Regions from separate parts of the Bacillus sp. 11C genome, predicted to be linked through region 1. Evidence: riboswitches for the same ligand, from Rfam matches in the RefSeq annotation. Region 1 holds a riboswitch; each other region holds the start of a gene.
What was found. Region 1 has a riboswitch for thiamine pyrophosphate ahead of ACY3LV_RS08520 (acetylornithine deacetylase). Riboswitches for the same ligand answer to the same signal wherever they lie in the genome.

Region 1 (4,233 bases):
CAGGAATTAATATAGAGGATTTAATCAGCATTGGCACCATCGGATTAATCAAAGCTGTGAATACGTTTAATCCAGAAAAGAAAATCAAGCTGGCGACCTATGCCTCACGCTGTATAGAAAATGAAATCCTGATGTATTTAAGAAGAAACAACAAAATCCGGTCAGAGGTTTCCTTTGATGAGCCGCTTAATATTGATTGGGACGGCAATGAGCTTTTGCTTTCTGATGTGCTCGGCACGGACGATGACATTATCACAAAAGACATAGAAGCTAACGTAGATAAAAAGCTTTTGAAAAAAGCGCTTGAACAGCTTAATGAGAGGGAAAAGCAAATCATGGAGCTGCGGTTTGGGCTTGTCGGCGAAGAAGAAAAGACCCAAAAGGATGTAGCGGATATGATGGGAATTTCCCAGTCTTATATTTCACGTCTGGAGAAAAGAATAATAAAAAGATTGAGAAAAGAATTCAACAAAATGGTGTAAAATTTTTTATAGTATAGAACCCTTGATTTTACAGGGATTTCCTGAATTCGACTGTTTTTCGATCTGAGTGCAGTGCATATTTTTCCCACCCAAGGAGATACTTAACGTTGTACAGCAGCTCCTGTAGGGAGGGAAAAAAGTGTCGAGAAATAAAGTCGAAATCTGCGGGGTGGATACCTCCAAATTACCAGTACTCAAGAATGAAGAGATGAGAAAGCTGTTTAGGCAGCTGCAGGATGAAGGCGATGATTCAGCGAGAGAAAAGCTTGTAAACGGGAACTTGCGTCTTGTCTTAAGTGTCATTCAAAGATTTAATAACAGAGGAGAGTATGTTGATGACTTATTTCAGGTCGGCTGCATCGGACTAATGAAATCCATTGATAATTTTGACCTAAGCCACAATGTTAAGTTTTCAACATACGCTGTACCTATGATAATCGGAGAGATCCGCAGGTATTTACGCGATAATAACCCGATTCGTGTCTCAAGATCACTCCGGGACATCGCTTACAAGGCACTTCAGGTAAGAGAGCGGTTAATCAGTGAGACAAGCAAGGAGCCGACTGCAGAAGACATCGCAAAAGTTCTTGAAGTACCGCATGAAGAAATTGTATTTGCGCTTGATGCCATTCAGGATCCGGTTTCTCTATTTGAACCGATCTATAACGACGGCGGAGACCCTATCTATGTGATGGACCAAATTAGTGATGAGCGCAATAAAGATTCACAATGGATTGAAGAGCTGGCTTTAAAAGAGGGCATGAGAAGACTGAATGATAGGGAAAAAATGATTTTGAGAAAGAGGTTCTTCCAAGGGAAAACACAAATGGAAGTAGCGGAGGAAATCGGGATTTCCCAAGCGCAGGTGTCCAGGCTTGAAAAAGCGGCTATCAAACAAATGAATAAGAATATCCATCAATAATGAAAAGCCTTTAAAACAATTTTTGTTTTAAAGGCTTTTCTATTGCGGGCGGTTTACGTTTTGGAAAAAATAAGGTATCCTAGTTCGTACAAAGTTTTATGAAAATTTAAACAATTATAGAAGGCAGTAAAGAGGAGGAACACGATGATTTTGCAGCTTGACAATGTCTCATTAAAACGAAATGGAAAGTGGATACTGAGGGATATCCATTGGAGGGTGGAAGAAAAGGAAAATTGGGTGCTGTACGGACTGAATGGCGCGGGAAAGACCGCACTGTTAAATATGCTTTGTTCATATTATTTTCCAACATCAGGCGAGATGCAGGTGCTTGGCCATGAATTTGGCAAAACCGAGCTTGGGGAGAAGCTCAGGCAGAAAATCGGCCTCGTCTCAGCGGCTCTTCAGCAAAAATTGCACCCGGCAGATTCAGCGTTTGAAATTGCTTTGAGCGGAGCTTACGCTTCAATTGGATTGTATGAAACGCCAAGTGCGGAAATCAGGGAAAAAGCGATTGGTTTGTTAGAGGATTTGGGAGCAATTGAATATGCCGACCGCCGTTATGAAACCCTTTCTCAAGGAGAAAAACAAAGAGCCTTGATTGCAAGAGCGCTAATGGCGGATCCGGAGCTGCTGATACTGGACGAACCGGTCACAGGGCTGGATTTTATTGCCCGGGAAAAATTGTTAGACACGATTACATACATTGCAAACAAAGAAAATGCGCCATCGATCCTTTATGTGACTCATCATGCGGAAGAAATTTTGCCGGTCTTTAACAAAGCCCTTTTGTTAAAACAGGGAGAGGTCTTTAAATCCGGAGAAATAAAGGAAATGCTTACTGATCACATACTTTCGGCTTTTTTTGATACGCCAATCCATGTATTATGGAATCAGGATCGGCCGTTTTTAACAAGAGCCGAGCCGATCACGAATGCCTGACAAACAACACATAGATTCATCCTAGGGGTGCTTTTCGAAGCTGAGAGAGACATTGTCTCAACCCTTTTGACCTGATCTGGATCATGCCAGCGGAGGGAAGCGGTGAAAAAGCGGAGTACATAGGACTCTGTCTGTTTTGATTGAGCCGTTTCATAACATATGAAACGGCTTTTTGATTTTTAAGAAAAGGAGCGGATCACATTGAATCAACAAATAGACTCTCTGTTAAAAAAAGCGGAAGATCAAAAGGGGGACCTGATTGAGCTTGCAAAAACGCTGATCTCTTATCAGACACCTGCTCCGCCTGCAAGGAATACAGACGGCGTCCAGTCATGGATTGCAGGGTTTTTACATGACATGGGATTCTCGATCGATAAATGGGACGTGTACCCGGGAGATCCAAATGTAGTGGGTCTTCTAAAAGGGACAGATTCAGCCGGTTATCATAGCTTAATCATCAATGGCCATGTAGATGTGGCAGAGGTAAAAGAGGATGAGGGGTGGGAGCATAATCCGTTTCACCCAATTGAGAAAAACGGTTTCTTAATCGGACGAGGCGCTTCAGATATGAAAGGCGGGTTGGCGTGTGTGCTGTTTGCGGTCAAATTGATTCATGAAGCCGGCATTGAACTTCCAGGTGATTTGATTTTGCAATCAGTGATCGGGGAGGAAGTCGGCGAAGCCGGCACACTTGAATGCTGTAAGAGAGGCTACCACGCTGATTTTGCAATTGTCGCCGATACGAGCGACATGCATATTCAAGGCCAAGGCGGTGTCATTACTGGCTGGATCGAAATCAAAAGCAGTCAAACGTTTCATGATGGAACGAGACGGAATATGATTCATGCTGGAGGAGGAACCTTCGGGGCAAGTGCAATTGAAAAAATGGCTAAAATCATTGCGGGACTCGGTGAACTGGAGCGCCACTGGTCCATCTTGAAAAGTTATCCCGGCTTTAAACCCGGCACAAATACCATTAATCCGGCTGTTATTGAAGGCGGCAGACATGCGGCTTTTATAGCCGACGAGTGCCGCCTGTGGATCACGGTCCATTTTTACCCGAATGAAACCCATGAACAAGTGGCAGCGGAAATAGAAGATTACATCAACCGGCTGAGCGACAGTGATATTTGGCTTAGGGAAAACCGCCCTGTTTTTAAGTGGGGAGGCTCATCTATGATTGAAGACAAAGGAGAAATTTTTCCGGCACTGGAAGTTGACCCCAGCCACCCAGGCGTCTTAGCGCTTACAGCGTCTCATGAGGAAGTGAAACGGGAGCATCCGGTTATTGACGTTTCTCAATCCGTTACAGACGGGGGATGGCTGTTTAATGCCGGGATTCCAAGCGTGATCTACGGTCCTGGCGATCTGCACAATGCACACTCTGTGAACGAGGAGGTATCGATTGAGCAGCTGGTGGATTACACAAAAATCATGCTCGATTTTATCATTAGATGGTGCAGCGGTAAAAAAGAACAGTAACCATGAAAATTTCTTCTTGCTGACAAGGTTCAGCCCGCCCATTCATATACTTGAAAAAAGGACGGAAAAAGGACGTGATGGAATGATCAGCATTTCAGAATTTCAGGTGAAGGATGTTGTCAATGTCTCAAACGGGAAAAAGCTGGGGAGCATTGGCGATATCGATATCAATGTGACTACTGGTAAAATTCAGGCGATCATATTAGGGGGGAATGGGAAGGTTCTCGGATTTTTTGGAAAAGAAGAGGAATTAGTCATTCCATGGCGAAATATAGTAAAAATCGGGGAAGATGTGATCTTGGTCCGATTAAGTGAACCGCATGCATAAACCTGCTTGTCTGCTGCTGATTGGAAAATGCCGGAAGTCCAGTTTCTTCCGGCACATTTCATTTAGAAATATGCAAATCG
Region 2 (4,233 bases), on a different contig from region 1:
GCTTCTGAATAAATGGCTTCTATCGATTCCTCAAGCACTTCCGGCTTTTTTGCCCCCCATCGCTTCATCAGGCTGCTGTAGCTTTCTATAATCGTGAGCGGGGTTTTCAATTCGTGTGAAGCATCTTGAACGAATTGCTGCTGTTTATCGTAATGATCTTTCAGCATCATCGCCATCTCATTAAACGTCAGCCCCATCTGATATAACTCGTCGTGGGACTGTCCTTCCAAGGAAATCGTTTTGAATGCTTTCTCCCGCTGTATGTCTTTCATCGTCATCATTAATCGCCTGATTGGATTGATGATCCGGCGGGCGAGCAAGCTTCCCGCAAAAAAAGAAGCGATACAGACAGCAGCACTCGCAGCGATTAAGATGATTTTCAGCAGAAACAGACTCTCTTCTGTGTTCTCCAGCCTTTCAACCAGCTGAAGAGATACCACTTGCCCATCGGTCCAAATAACCGGAACAGCAGCTTCAGCAAACAGTTTGCCGTCATGTTTCCTTACATCTGCAGTTTCACCGCTATGAAAAGCGAGAGGGAAATCTTTATACGCTTTTTCTTTTGTCATCGTCATAACGGCTTTTTGATCTCCATTCACAACACGGACCATGCCGTTTGCCGGAAGATAGGCCTGCAGCATGTCCTGCAAAGCCACTCCTTCTGTTTCAGCAGCATGCAGTGCTTCGGCGATGTTACTGGTCTCATCTGCAAGCCGGGCCGCATCCTTTGATGTCAGGGCGGATGAAAAAATGAGATAGACCGCGGTATGGACCAGAATTAATAACAGTAACAGCGATAGTGATGTGTATAGATGAATCTTGGTCTTTAGCTTCATTTTTTACCCCTTAATGGCATAGCCAACCCCGCGAATCGTATGGATCAGCTGTTTTTCGTAAGGATAATCCAACTTTTTTCTGATGTATCTGATGTAGACGTCCACGACATTTGTATCACCAATATAATCAAATCCCCATACTGAGCTTAAAATCTGCTCCCGTGTCAGCACTTGCTGCGGATGCTTCAGCATATAGACGAGCAAATCAAATTCCCGCGGCGTTAATTCCACCTCTTTGTCTCCGCGTCTCACTTCACGTGTTTTTTCATTCACCCGTAAGTCGTCATAAGTAAGAAAGGTGTCAATATCTTTTGTTTTTGTCCCTTTTTGGCGCAGTGCCGCCCTGATTCTGGCAAGTAATTCTTCAATTTCAAACGGCTTTGTGACATAGTCATTGGCACCGATGTCCAGTCCAGTTACCTTATCAGGCACACTGTCGCGCGCCGTTAATAAAATGACCGGTGTTTGCGAATCCGTTTTTCTCAAGCGGCGCAGCACCTCCAGGCCGCTAAGTCCCGGAAGCATAACATCAAGAAGCACCAAGGTATACCCGCCTTCCGCTGCCGCATTCAGCCCTTCCGTACCATTGTGTTTCATGGTAACGCTGTAACCTTCATACTCCAATTCAAGCTGAAGCACTCTGGCGATTTTTTCTTCATCTTCCACAATTAATATGTGTCCTTTTTCCAAATCCGATCATCCCTCTCCTGACTCGATATGAAAAAAATGATTTCTTGGTTTACAAAATGATTCTTATCATCTATTATGATGTCAACATAAAAAATTGTATACGGAAAGCACTAGGGGTGCTGTTTTGGCTGAGATAAAGCGCGAGAGTAACGCGCTTTGATCCCTTATGACCCGATCTGGATAATACCAGCGTGGGGAAGTGCAGGTTGACCGAATGGTGTATTTTTTGTGCGCTTAATCGATCTCTTACTGCATATTCCCTTAGAATATGCAGTTTTTTATTTTACCAAAAAACAAGAGGTGAAAGAAATGCAGCAAATATGCGGTACAAGCAGAATCGCCGGTTTTCGGTTCTCTTTATATCCGATGACAGATGATTTTATCAATGTGATCAAGTCTGCACTGAAAAAAACCGACACATCTAAGGTTTGGACGAAAACCGACCATATCAGCACAATCTTACGAGGATCGGCTGATCATGTATTCGATGCAGCCAAAGCCATTTATCTTAACGCGGCAAACAGCGAAAAACACATCGTCATGAACGGCACGTTTTCCATCGGATGCCCGGGCGACACACAAGGAGATACATATCTTTCCGCAGACGATAATCGTGTCAATGAAGATGCTGTCCGGAGCCTGAACGCGGAAGCGCCGTGCCAATTTGCCCTTTATCCGATGAATGAGCCCGATTATATGGGCTTGATCATGGAAGCTGTCGACATTGCGAAAGCAGAAGGCACCTTCGTACAAGGTGTCCATTACGCGAGTGAGCTTGACGGGGATGCGCATGACGTATTCAGGACATTGGAAGCCGTTTTCCGTATGGCTGGAAAGCAAACAAAGCACGTAACCATGACTGTGAATGTTTAGGCTAACAGTCCATCTAGAAAAAACAGAAAGCAGGGATAAAATGAAAAGCTGGAAAGTAAAAGAAATTGTCATTATGTCCGTTATCAGTATTGTTTTTGCCGTGGTTTATTTATTATTTACGCATTTTGGAAACGTACTTGCAGGTATGTTCGGTCCAATCGCTTATGAACCTATTTTCGGTATTTGGTTTATCGTTTCCATCATCGCCGCGTACATTATTCGAAAACCCGGAGCAGCGCTAGTTTCTGAAGTCATAGCCGCTCTCGTTGAATGCCTGCTGGGAAATCCATCTGGCCCGATGGTCATCGTCGTCGGCATCGTTCAAGGTCTCGGGGCTGAAGCTGTATTTCTCGCGACGCGCTGGAAAGCATATTCTCTGCCTGTACTTATGCTGGCAGGAATGGGATCTTCAGTAGCCAGCTTTATCTATAATCTATTTGTTTCTGGCTATATTGCCTATTCACCAGGTTATCTTCTCATTTTGTTTATAATCCGTCTTGCTTCCGGCGCACTTCTTGCGGGACTTCTCGGGAAGGCTGTCAGCGACTCTCTCGCTTATACGGGCGTGCTAAACGGAATGGCACTCGGAAAGGAACTGAAAAAGAAACGGAAACGGGTATCAGAACATGCAAGCCTTTGATAAGCTTCTCACGGTTGACAGGCTCAGCTTCTCTTATGAAGAAGACGCGAACCCGGTTTTTCAAAATATTTCGTTTGAGCTTCAAAAAGGAGAATGCGCTTTATTGCTAGGACCGAGCGGATGCGGAAAAAGCTCGCTCGCCCTTTGTTTAAACGGTCTCTACCCGGAGGCTTGTGACGGCACACAGTCGGGGCATGTATTTTTACTTGAAAAGCCGGTCACAGACCCTGGAGCCTCCGAAACGGTAGCCCAGTATGCCGGGGTCGTCTTTCAGGACCCCGATCAGCAGTTTTGCATGCTGACGGTGGAGGACGAAATCGCTTTCGGGCTGGAAAATCTGCAGATTCCGAAAGAAGAGATGACGGAGAAGATCGATGCCGTTTTAGAAAAATTACGTATTGCTCATTTAAAAGAAAAAACAATATCCACTTTGTCAGGGGGACAAAAACAGAAAGTTGCTCTTGCCTGTATACTGGCCATGGAACCCGAGCTCATTATGTTAGACGAGCCGACTTCTCTTCTAGATCCTTATTCAGCGCGGGAGTTCGTTCACATGATGAAAGATCTTCAGCGTGATAAAGGCTTCAGCCTCCTTGTCATTGAGCATCAGCTTGATGACTGGACGCCTTGGGTTGAAAGAACGATCGTGCTGGACAAAGCAGGAAAAAAAGCGCTGGATGGCCGAACGCAAGATCTATTTCAGTACGAAGCGGCAACCCTAAAGCAAATGGGCATCGCGATTCCAAAAGTATCTGATCTGCAGAAAAAATGCAGTATGCCGTTTACTTTATCAAAGGAAACGCTGTTCAAAAAGCCTTTTCCTGCCGAGTATGCAGAAAAGAAAGAAACTCCTTCTGGGAAGAGTGTGCTGGAAGTCAGCGGCCTTTCATTCGCAAGAGGACATCAGACGATTTTCAAAGACCTTAGCTTTTCATTGCACGAAGGCTCTTTGACGGCGCTTGTCGGCCCTAACGGCACTGGTAAATCGACGCTTTTATCTGTTCTCGCACGTCTTATGAAGCCGCAAAGCGGCAAGATTCTTCTATATGATCAGCCGCTGCATTCATATAAAGAAAAAGAACTGCGAAAACGTTTGGGATTTGTTTTTCAAAACCCGGAGCATCAGTTCGTCACCAATACGGTGTATGACGAGCTGATGTTCGGTCAAAAAGTAAATGCTGAAACTAAGGAAAA
Region 3 (4,233 bases), on a different contig from region 1:
GCTCTTCTGCATCTTCAAGCTCTGATTGGCTGAAGCGGACGCGTACGAGCTGTTCTCCGTCATTATACATCTCTTCAAGCCATCCTCGCAGGCCCCTTGCTCTGCGGTCGACTTCGATAATCATGTCTAAACCGTCTTCGTCTAAAAGGAAAATAATTTCTAATTCATCAAGCATCTGACGATAGTAGCCTGATGTTGGGACGAACTCAAATTCTTGAACAAATGGAAGTCGGCGCCGGAAGTAGGGCGCTTGTTCGCAGTCTGCTTCGTTCAGGCGGAAGCCCAGGTTTTCGATTGCTTCCAGCACACTTTCAATCCAGGGATGCGCTTCAACGTAAATGCGGTCATGGTCGGATTTATCGATACCGCCTTGAATATCAAGGTCTGTCACTACGGCGACTTCTACCTTCCCTACAGTGATCGGCGTATCAAGAGGGAGAGTGAATGAGAATGGAAATTGATGCTCTTCACCAGGCTGAATGGTGAATGAACCAGTGACCCGAAAAGAATGGATTGTAGCGTATTTACGGTGCTCTTCATCGTCTTTTACAATGACGTACCGTGTATTAAGCTGTAAGTCAATGTAGCGGATGTCCTGAGCGATTTTTCCGCCTTTGACATGGACAGTTCCCCGTACTTCTTCTCCTGGATAATAGGCGTCTTTCTCTAAAATTGTATCTACTTTTGCAGCACCGATTCCGGCACTTGCCGCAAACTTCTTGAAAAATGACATATTAGATCTTCCCCTTTTTCTTTTTCTCAACAGATATACGTAAGAAAGAGGAAAAAAGATTCGTTTGATTCATACTTTTTTCCTATATTCGTAAAGTCTTGGGACAGACTAAGAATAATTTAAAGCAAAGGAGCGGAGTTGAAATGAATAAAGAAAGTCTGGTTGCTGATGAATTACATAGAATGTTTTTGGCTGGTGAACTGCAAATCACGGTAGAAGAGGATATAAACAATATTTCCGAAAGGCTGAGAAATGGTGATCTCAGTTTAGACTCATTAAGCGGTGAAGACGCGTTTATAAAAGAAACGGTAAACGAGGCTTTACAAAGAGTGGAGCAATAAAAGGAAGAGACGGTGTCCCATAAATGAGACACCGTCTTTTTTTATGACTTTGTTACAGTTCTCTATGAAATGAACAACTGTAACTAATTGTTCATGCAACGCTTTCTGAGGTCTGGGTTTGCGAGTTCTGTTCTGCGCAATTTTTATTTTATGCTGGTTTTAGTTGCTGTTAGGTTTGATTCGGGCTATAAATCATCGTTAGGAATTTAATGTTCTAGCTCTTTCTGATAAAAAAATATTTAGGCTTGTGTCATGCTATAATGAATAACAAATTTTGTCGGGGAGTGGGATGATGAAACAGATTATTGCGATGGGAGGGGGAGGTTTTTCGATGGAGCCAGAAAATTTGTCCCTCGATCGATATATCATGAATCAATCGGCACGGAAGACGCCTCGTATTTGTTTTTTGCCGACGGCAAGCGGTGATTCCCAAAACTATGTTCAGCGGTTTTATCATACATTTCAAACATTGGATTGTGTGCCATCTCATTTATCCTTATTTAAGCCGCCGTCAACAGATTTAACTTCTTTTGTTATGGAAAAGGACGTGATTTATGTTGGCGGGGGGAATACACGGAATATGCTTGTGCTATGGAAGGAGTGGGGGCTGGATCTTATTCTCAGAGAGGCGTGGAAGAGCGGTGTGGTTCTAGCTGGATTAAGTGCCGGTGCGATCTGCTGGTTTGCAGAAGGGGTGACGGATTCAGCCGGACCGCTGACAAGTATGAAAAGTTTAGGCTTTTTGCAAGGAAGCTTTTGTCCTCATTATGACGGTGAGAAGGATCGGAGACCGATATACCATCAGCTGATATGTAACGAATTCTTGTGCGAGGGCTATGCGGCGGAAGATGGAGCGGCTCTCCATTTCATAAATAATCAGCTGTTTCAGACAGTGAGTTCAAGACCGGGTGCAAAGGTATATCGGGTGACGAGGGGTGAACATGAAATATTTGAAACTCCGCTGCCGGTCAAATATTTGGGGTGAATTAGCTGAATATTTTATATATTCCTCTTTTTTTTAGGTTGGTTTTATGTTAAGATAAGTCCGAAATCAATAGTTACTGGGGGTGCCCGTTTTCGGGCTGAGAGAGAAGGTAAGCTTCTTAACCCTTTGGACCTGATCTGGTTCGTACCAGCGTGGGGAAGTAGAGAAATTGTTTTTATTATTGTCGTGCTGGGCAATAATAAGTTTCTTTCTGACTGTAACCGGGTTCATTCATTTGAATCCGGTTTTTTGTGCTGGTTATGGGCTTGATTTTGTCCTTTCAAACGAAGAGAGGGGAAGATCAGTGATGCAAAACAATTCAGTGCAGCAAGCCAACATTTCTATTATGTCGAGTTTTTCGGGTAGCAAGAAAGTATATGTGGAGGGTTCTTCTGCGGACATCCAAGTGCCGATGAGGGAAATCGCATTGAGCCCGACGACAGGGTCGTTCGGCGAAGAGGAAAACGCGCCTGTGCGTGTCTATGATACAAGCGGACCTTATACGGATCCTGATGTGACCATTCATATTCAAGAAGGATTAAAGCCTCTCCGCCAAAAATGGATCAGTGAGCGCGGCGATGTCGAAGAATATGAGGGACGGGCGATCAAACCAGAAGATAACGGTTATAAAAAAGCAAACCTAAACGTAAGCTACCCAGGACTAAAGCGGAAACCGCTGCGGGCGAAAGCAGGCCAAAATGTCACACAAATGCATTATGCCAAAAAGGGGATCATTACACCTGAGATGGAGTTTATCGCAATCCGCGAGCATGTGTCTCCCGAATTTGTCAGAGATGAGGTAGCAAGCGGCCGGGCGATCATTCCTTCAAATATTAATCATCCTGAAAGCGAACCGATGATTATCGGCCGGAATTTTCATGTGAAGATTAATGCGAATATCGGGAATTCAGCGGTTACGTCATCTATAGAAGAAGAAGTGGAAAAAATGACGTGGGCCATTCGCTGGGGAGCGGATACGATGATGGATCTTTCTACCGGAAAAGACATTCATACGACGCGTGAATGGATTATCCGCAATTGCCCCGTGCCTGTGGGAACTGTTCCGATTTATCAGGCCCTTGAAAAGGTAAACGGCGTAGCGGAGGATTTAACGTGGGAGATTTACCGTGATACGCTGATCGAGCAGGCAGAGCAGGGAGTGGATTATTTTACGATTCACGCGGGTGTTTTGCTGCGGTATGTGCCGTTAACCGCCAAACGGACAACGGGAATCGTGTCACGCGGGGGAGCGATTATGGCACAGTGGTGTCTGGCTCATCATCAGGAAAGCTTTTTGTATACTCATTTTGAAGAAATCTGTGAAATCATGAAAGCGTATGATATTGCTTTCTCTCTTGGGGATGGGCTTCGCCCTGGATCAATCGCTGATGCCAATGACGAAGCGCAGTTTGCTGAATTGGAGACTCTCGGAGAATTGACGCAAATTGCCTGGAAGCATGATGTTCAGGTGATGATTGAGGGACCAGGGCATGTGCCGATGCATAAAATTAAAGAGAACGTCGATAAACAAATGGACATTTGTAAAGAAGCGCCTTTTTACACCTTAGGACCGCTGACGACAGATATTGCGCCGGGCTATGACCATATTACTTCAGCGATCGGAGCGGCGATGATCGGCTGGTATGGAACAGCCATGCTTTGTTATGTAACGCCGAAGGAGCATTTGGGGCTGCCTAATCGTGATGATGTACGTGAAGGAGTCATTACATATAAAATTGCTGCGCATGCCGCTGATCTTGCCAAAGGGCATCCCGGAGCGCAAAAACGGGATGACGCTTTATCGAAAGCCCGCTTTGAATTCCGTTGGCGTGACCAGTTTCATCTATCTCTTGATCCGGAAAGAGCGCTTGAATACCATGATGAAACCTTGCCGGCAGAAGGAGCGAAAACCGCTCATTTCTGTTCAATGTGCGGTCCGAAGTTTTGCAGCATGAGAATTTCTCAGGATATTCGGGACTATGCGAAGGACAAAGAGCTTAGTGAATGGGATGCCATCGAAGAGGGGATGAAAGAAAAAGCCGAAGAATTTGTAAATCAAGGCAGCCAGCTTTATAAATAAAAGATTGCCAGCGAATTAATTTCAGCATTTCTGATCGGGGCACCGAAGGCTCTTATCTTTTAGATAAGGGCCTTTTTTTGTATTAATGGGAATA
Region 4 (4,233 bases), on a different contig from region 1:
AATATCGCTGATTATATCGTAAGCCATGCGTGATCCTCCTTGCCGATTGTTTTATTTATTATGGAGCAAAGTGCTGTGAGTCATCACAGGCTTTTATGTGCAAATTATAGAAGAATTATTTTCTAAACAGGAATAAGACCTTTTTACTTTATTTTTTATCATCATCCTTGTTAAAATCGCGTTATGTTTTTTAAAAAATGAGGTTTTGTTCTTTGATTGAGAACTGAAATAACCCTGACCTAAAAAGGAGGTTCTGATTATGGCGCATTCATCTGTCGCATCTTTAGTTGTTGTACTTATCGTTGCATTTTTAACACCCATCCTTTTGCACCGCTTTAAACTGACGATCCCGGTTGTTGTTGCAGAAATCATTATGGGGCTGATTATCGGAAAAAGCGGTCTTAATTTAGTTGTCGAGGGTGATACATGGCTTGAGACGCTTTCTTTGCTCGGATTTATCTTTTTAATGTTTTTAAGCGGGCTTGAAATTGATTTTTCATCGTTTGAGAAAGGAAAGAAAAAGCAGCTCCTGCCGAACGGCAAAGCGGCGCCTAATACGTTTGCTACGGCGTCCATTATTTTTGCCGGTATATTTATTTTATCATTGCTGCTGTCCTATGGGTTCGTCTTGGCAGGATTTATCGAAAATGCGTTTTTAATGACGCTAATTATTTCAACGATTTCGTTAGGTGTTGTCGTTCCAACGTTAAAAGAAGAACGGATTATGAATTCAAATATCGGGCAGATTATTTTGCTTGTTGCCGTGATTGCTGATTTGGTCACGATGATTCTTCTTGCTGTGTTTTCTTCTCTATACGGAGAAGACAGCGGGAACATGTGGCTCTTGATGATCCTGTTTGCAGCCGGAGTGGTGCTTTACTTTTTCGGCCGGGTCTTTAAACATCGCTCATTTGTTGAGTCGATGTCAAAAGGGACGATTCAGATCGGGACGCGTGCCATTTTTACGTTAATTATCGTACTGGTTGCCCTGTCTGAATCACTTGGGGCGGAAAATATTCTCGGCGCTTTCTTAGCGGGGGTTCTCGTTTCCCTTCTTTCGCCAAACAAAGAACTTGTTCAGCAGCTGGATTCATTCGGCTACGGGTTCTTAATTCCGATTTTCTTTGTAATGGTCGGTGTGAAGCTCGATATTTGGACCCTTTTCCAAGATCCGAAAATTTTAATCATGATCCCGCTTCTGCTTTTGGCGCTGTTAGTCAGCAAAATCATTCCTGTCCTGTACTTGAAGAAGTGGTATGATAAACGAACCACTTTGGCGTCTGGTTTCCTGCTGACATCAACGCTCTCGCTCGTGATTGCCGCTGCGACAATCGGACAGCAGCTTCACGTGATCAGCGCAAATATGTCAGGAGCGTTGACGTTAGTAGCCGTCATTGCCAGTATTTTTTCGCCGGTCTTATTTAAAAAATTATACACACGGGAAGAGCACCCGGAGGAGAAAAAGACAATTACGTTTATCGGCGCGAACCAAATGACATTGCCGGTTACTCTTGAACTGCCGGAAGAGGAGTATGACGTGCGTGTTGTGCATGTCTATCAAGAGAATGCGGAGGAAAAGCTGTCAGAATCAGTATTTACCGTTGAAGCCATCTCTGACTATGAACACCAGACGCTTGAATCACTGGGCATTTTTGATGCAGATATCCTGGTTGTCGCAACTGGGAATGAAGACATGAATGCGGACATTGCGTTACTTGCAAAAGAAAAAGGAACAGGAAGAGTCATTGCCAGCGTGGGATCACCCGAAAATGAAGCAACTTTGAAGGAGCAGGGAATCAACATCTTTTCTATTCTGCTGTCGACAAAAACGCTGCTTCGCGCGCTAATAGAAGCGCCTGGTGTCATGAAGCTGCTCACGAACCAAGAGTCTTCTCTGTATCAAATTAATATGGAAAACAGCACGTACGACGGTGTGATTTTACGGGAATTCCCTTTTACAGGAGACGTCATCTTTGTCAGGATTTTTAGAGGTGTGGACAGCATCGTTCCTCATGGGGATACAAGGCTGAAACTGGGAGACCGCTTAATTGTCACCGGGTCTAGGGTGTATGTAATGGAACTTAAGAAAACATTAGAAGGATAAACCTTGACCAAATAGGGATTCGTGTTAATATAGAGGTGCAACAACAATTCAATATGTATTCGTATAACCACTAGGGGTGTCCTTCATAAGGGCTGAGATAAAAGTGTGACTTTTAGACCCTCATAACTTGAACAGGTTCAGACCTGCGTAGGGAAGTGGAGCGGTATTTGTGTTAGTTTACTACGCCAATTCCAAACCACTTTTCCTTGCGGGAAAGTGGTTTTTTTATTTATCAGACAGGGGGAATGACGTGTGAAATTTTCAGAAGAATGCCGCAGTGCAGCCGCAGAATGGTGGGAAGGGAGCTTTGTCCATCCGTTCGTTCAGGGAATCGGTGACGGAACGCTTCCGATTGACCGTTTTAAATACTACGTGCTTCAGGATTCTTATTATTTAACGCATTTTGCCAAGGTGCAATCGTTCGGCGCCGCTTATGCGAAGGACCTTTATACAACGGGCCGGATGGCAAGCCACGCCCAAGGTACATATGAGGCGGAAATGGCGCTTCACCGCGAGTTTGCGGAGCTGCTGGACATCAGTGATGAAGAGCGTAAGGCCTTTAAGCCGTCTCCTACAGCATACTCTTATACATCCCATATGTACCGTTCGGTTTTGAGCGGAAATTTTGCTGAGATCTTAGCGGCCCTGCTGCCATGCTACTGGCTGTATTACGAGGTTGGCGAGAAATTACTGACATGTGATCCGGGGCATCCGATTTATCAGAAGTGGATCAGCACATACGGCGGTGACTGGTTCAGACAGCAGGTCGAAGAGCAAATCAATCGCTTTGATGAGCTGGCGGAAAACAGCACGGAGGAAGTGCGTGCCAAGATGAAAGAGAATTTTGTTATTTCAAGCTTTTATGAGTATCAATTTTGGGGAATGGCCTATCAAAAAGAAGGCTGGTCTAACCGCGGCATAAAAGAGGTGGAGGAATTTGGAGCTTCACGCCATAACTGATGACTGCAAGCCGGTTGAAACGTTAGCGAGAGTCATCATAGCGATTCAGAATGAAGTTGATTACATTCACATTCGAGAACGGTCTAAATCGGCGGCTGACATTTTGAAACTGCTTGAGCTTGTTTCTGAAGGCGGGGTAGATAAACGAAAATTGGTCATGAATGGGCGAGTGGATATTGCACTTTTTTCATCTATTCATCGCGTGCAGCTGCCGAGCAACAGCTTTTCACCGAAGCAGGTCAGAGCCAGATTTCCTCACCTTCATATCGGGCGGTCAGTGCATTCACTGGAGGAAGCCGTTCAAGCAGAAAAGGAAGATGCGGACTACGTATTGTTCGGCCATGTGTTTGAAACGGATTGCAAAAAGGGTCTTGAAGGCAGAGGCATGTCCTTGCTGTCAGAAATCAAACAGCGGATGTCCATCCCGATTATGGCCATCGGCGGCATGACACCAGACAGATTAAGAGACGTAAAACAAGCGGGAGCAGACGGCATCGCTGTCATGTCAGGAATTTTCTCTTCCGCTGACCCTTTGGAAGCTGCCAGACGATATTCCCGTAAGCTAAAGGAGATGCGCTATGAAAAGGCATTATGATGCAGTAGTCATTGGAGGCGGGATTATTGGTTCCGCGATTGCTTATCATTTAGCAAAGGAAAACAAAACAATCGCATTGTTTGAAAGCGGGACAATGGGCGGCAGAACAACAAGTGCCGCTGCCGGAATGCTTGGCGCCCATGCCGAGTGCGAGGAACGTGACGCGTTTTTTGACTTCGCCATGCACAGCCAGCGTCTGTACAAAGGTCTTGGAGAAGAGCTTTACCCATTATCTGGTATTGATATCAGTCGACATAACGGCGGTATGTTTAAGCTGGCGTTTTCTGAAGAAGACGTGCTGCGGCTGAGGAAGATGGATGATTTGGAATCAGTCAGCTGGCATACAAAAGAAGAAGTTTTAGAAAAAGAGCCGTATACGTCCGGTGACATTTTCGGGGCATCCTTTATTCAGGATGATGTGCATGTTGAGCCTTATTTCGTTTGCAAGGCATATGCGAAAGCAGCGAAAGCGCTTGGCGCGGAGATTTTTGAGCATACTCCCGTCATGCATGTCGAACGTGACGGTGAAGCGCTGTCCATCGAGACACCGAATGGTAACGTATGTGCGGATTAT

Region 2: it holds a riboswitch for thiamine pyrophosphate, as region 1 does, so the genes downstream of both, ACY3LV_RS11355 (YkoF family thiamine/hydroxymethylpyrimidine-binding protein) here and ACY3LV_RS08520 (acetylornithine deacetylase) in region 1, are expected to answer to the same signal.
Region 3: it holds a riboswitch for thiamine pyrophosphate, as region 1 does, so the genes downstream of both, thiC (phosphomethylpyrimidine synthase ThiC) here and ACY3LV_RS08520 (acetylornithine deacetylase) in region 1, are expected to answer to the same signal.
Region 4: it holds a riboswitch for thiamine pyrophosphate, as region 1 does, so the genes downstream of both, tenA (thiaminase II) here and ACY3LV_RS08520 (acetylornithine deacetylase) in region 1, are expected to answer to the same signal.

Annotation. Positions count from the first base shown of each region.
Region 1 covers NZ_JBUPVZ010000004.1:310,548-314,780, reverse strand. Annotated here, with positions in the region: gene sigE (RNA polymerase sporulation sigma factor SigE) at 1-482, shown strand, start outside; gene sigG (RNA polymerase sporulation sigma factor SigG) at 622-1,404, shown strand; gene ACY3LV_RS08525 (ABC transporter ATP-binding protein) at 1,549-2,343, shown strand; TPP riboswitch at 2,357-2,458, shown strand; gene ACY3LV_RS08520 (acetylornithine deacetylase) at 2,545-3,825, shown strand; gene ACY3LV_RS08515 (YlmC/YmxH family sporulation protein) at 3,908-4,153, shown strand.
Region 2 covers NZ_JBUPVZ010000007.1:4,976-9,208, forward strand. Annotated here, with positions in the region: gene ACY3LV_RS11345 (ATP-binding protein) at 1-836, opposite strand, end outside; gene ykoG (two-component system response regulator YkoG) at 840-1,526, opposite strand; TPP riboswitch at 1,629-1,741, shown strand; gene ACY3LV_RS11355 (YkoF family thiamine/hydroxymethylpyrimidine-binding protein) at 1,836-2,399, shown strand; gene ACY3LV_RS11360 (ECF transporter S component) at 2,440-3,039, shown strand; gene ACY3LV_RS11365 (ABC transporter ATP-binding protein) at 3,026-4,233, shown strand, end outside.
Region 3 covers NZ_JBUPVZ010000015.1:84,270-88,502, reverse strand. Annotated here, with positions in the region: gene spo0M (sporulation control protein Spo0M) at 1-733, opposite strand, end outside; gene ACY3LV_RS17795 (hypothetical protein) at 877-1,074, shown strand; gene ACY3LV_RS17790 (Type 1 glutamine amidotransferase-like domain-containing protein) at 1,367-2,059, shown strand; TPP riboswitch at 2,128-2,235, shown strand; gene thiC (phosphomethylpyrimidine synthase ThiC) at 2,367-4,139, shown strand.
Region 4 covers NZ_JBUPVZ010000007.1:188,903-193,135, reverse strand. Annotated here, with positions in the region: gene prpE (bis(5'-nucleosyl)-tetraphosphatase PrpE) at 1-27, opposite strand, end outside; gene ACY3LV_RS12445 (monovalent cation:proton antiporter family protein) at 260-2,104, shown strand; TPP riboswitch at 2,167-2,275, shown strand; gene tenA (thiaminase II) at 2,357-3,064, shown strand; gene tenI (thiazole tautomerase TenI) at 3,042-3,659, shown strand; gene thiO (glycine oxidase ThiO) at 3,643-4,233, shown strand, end outside.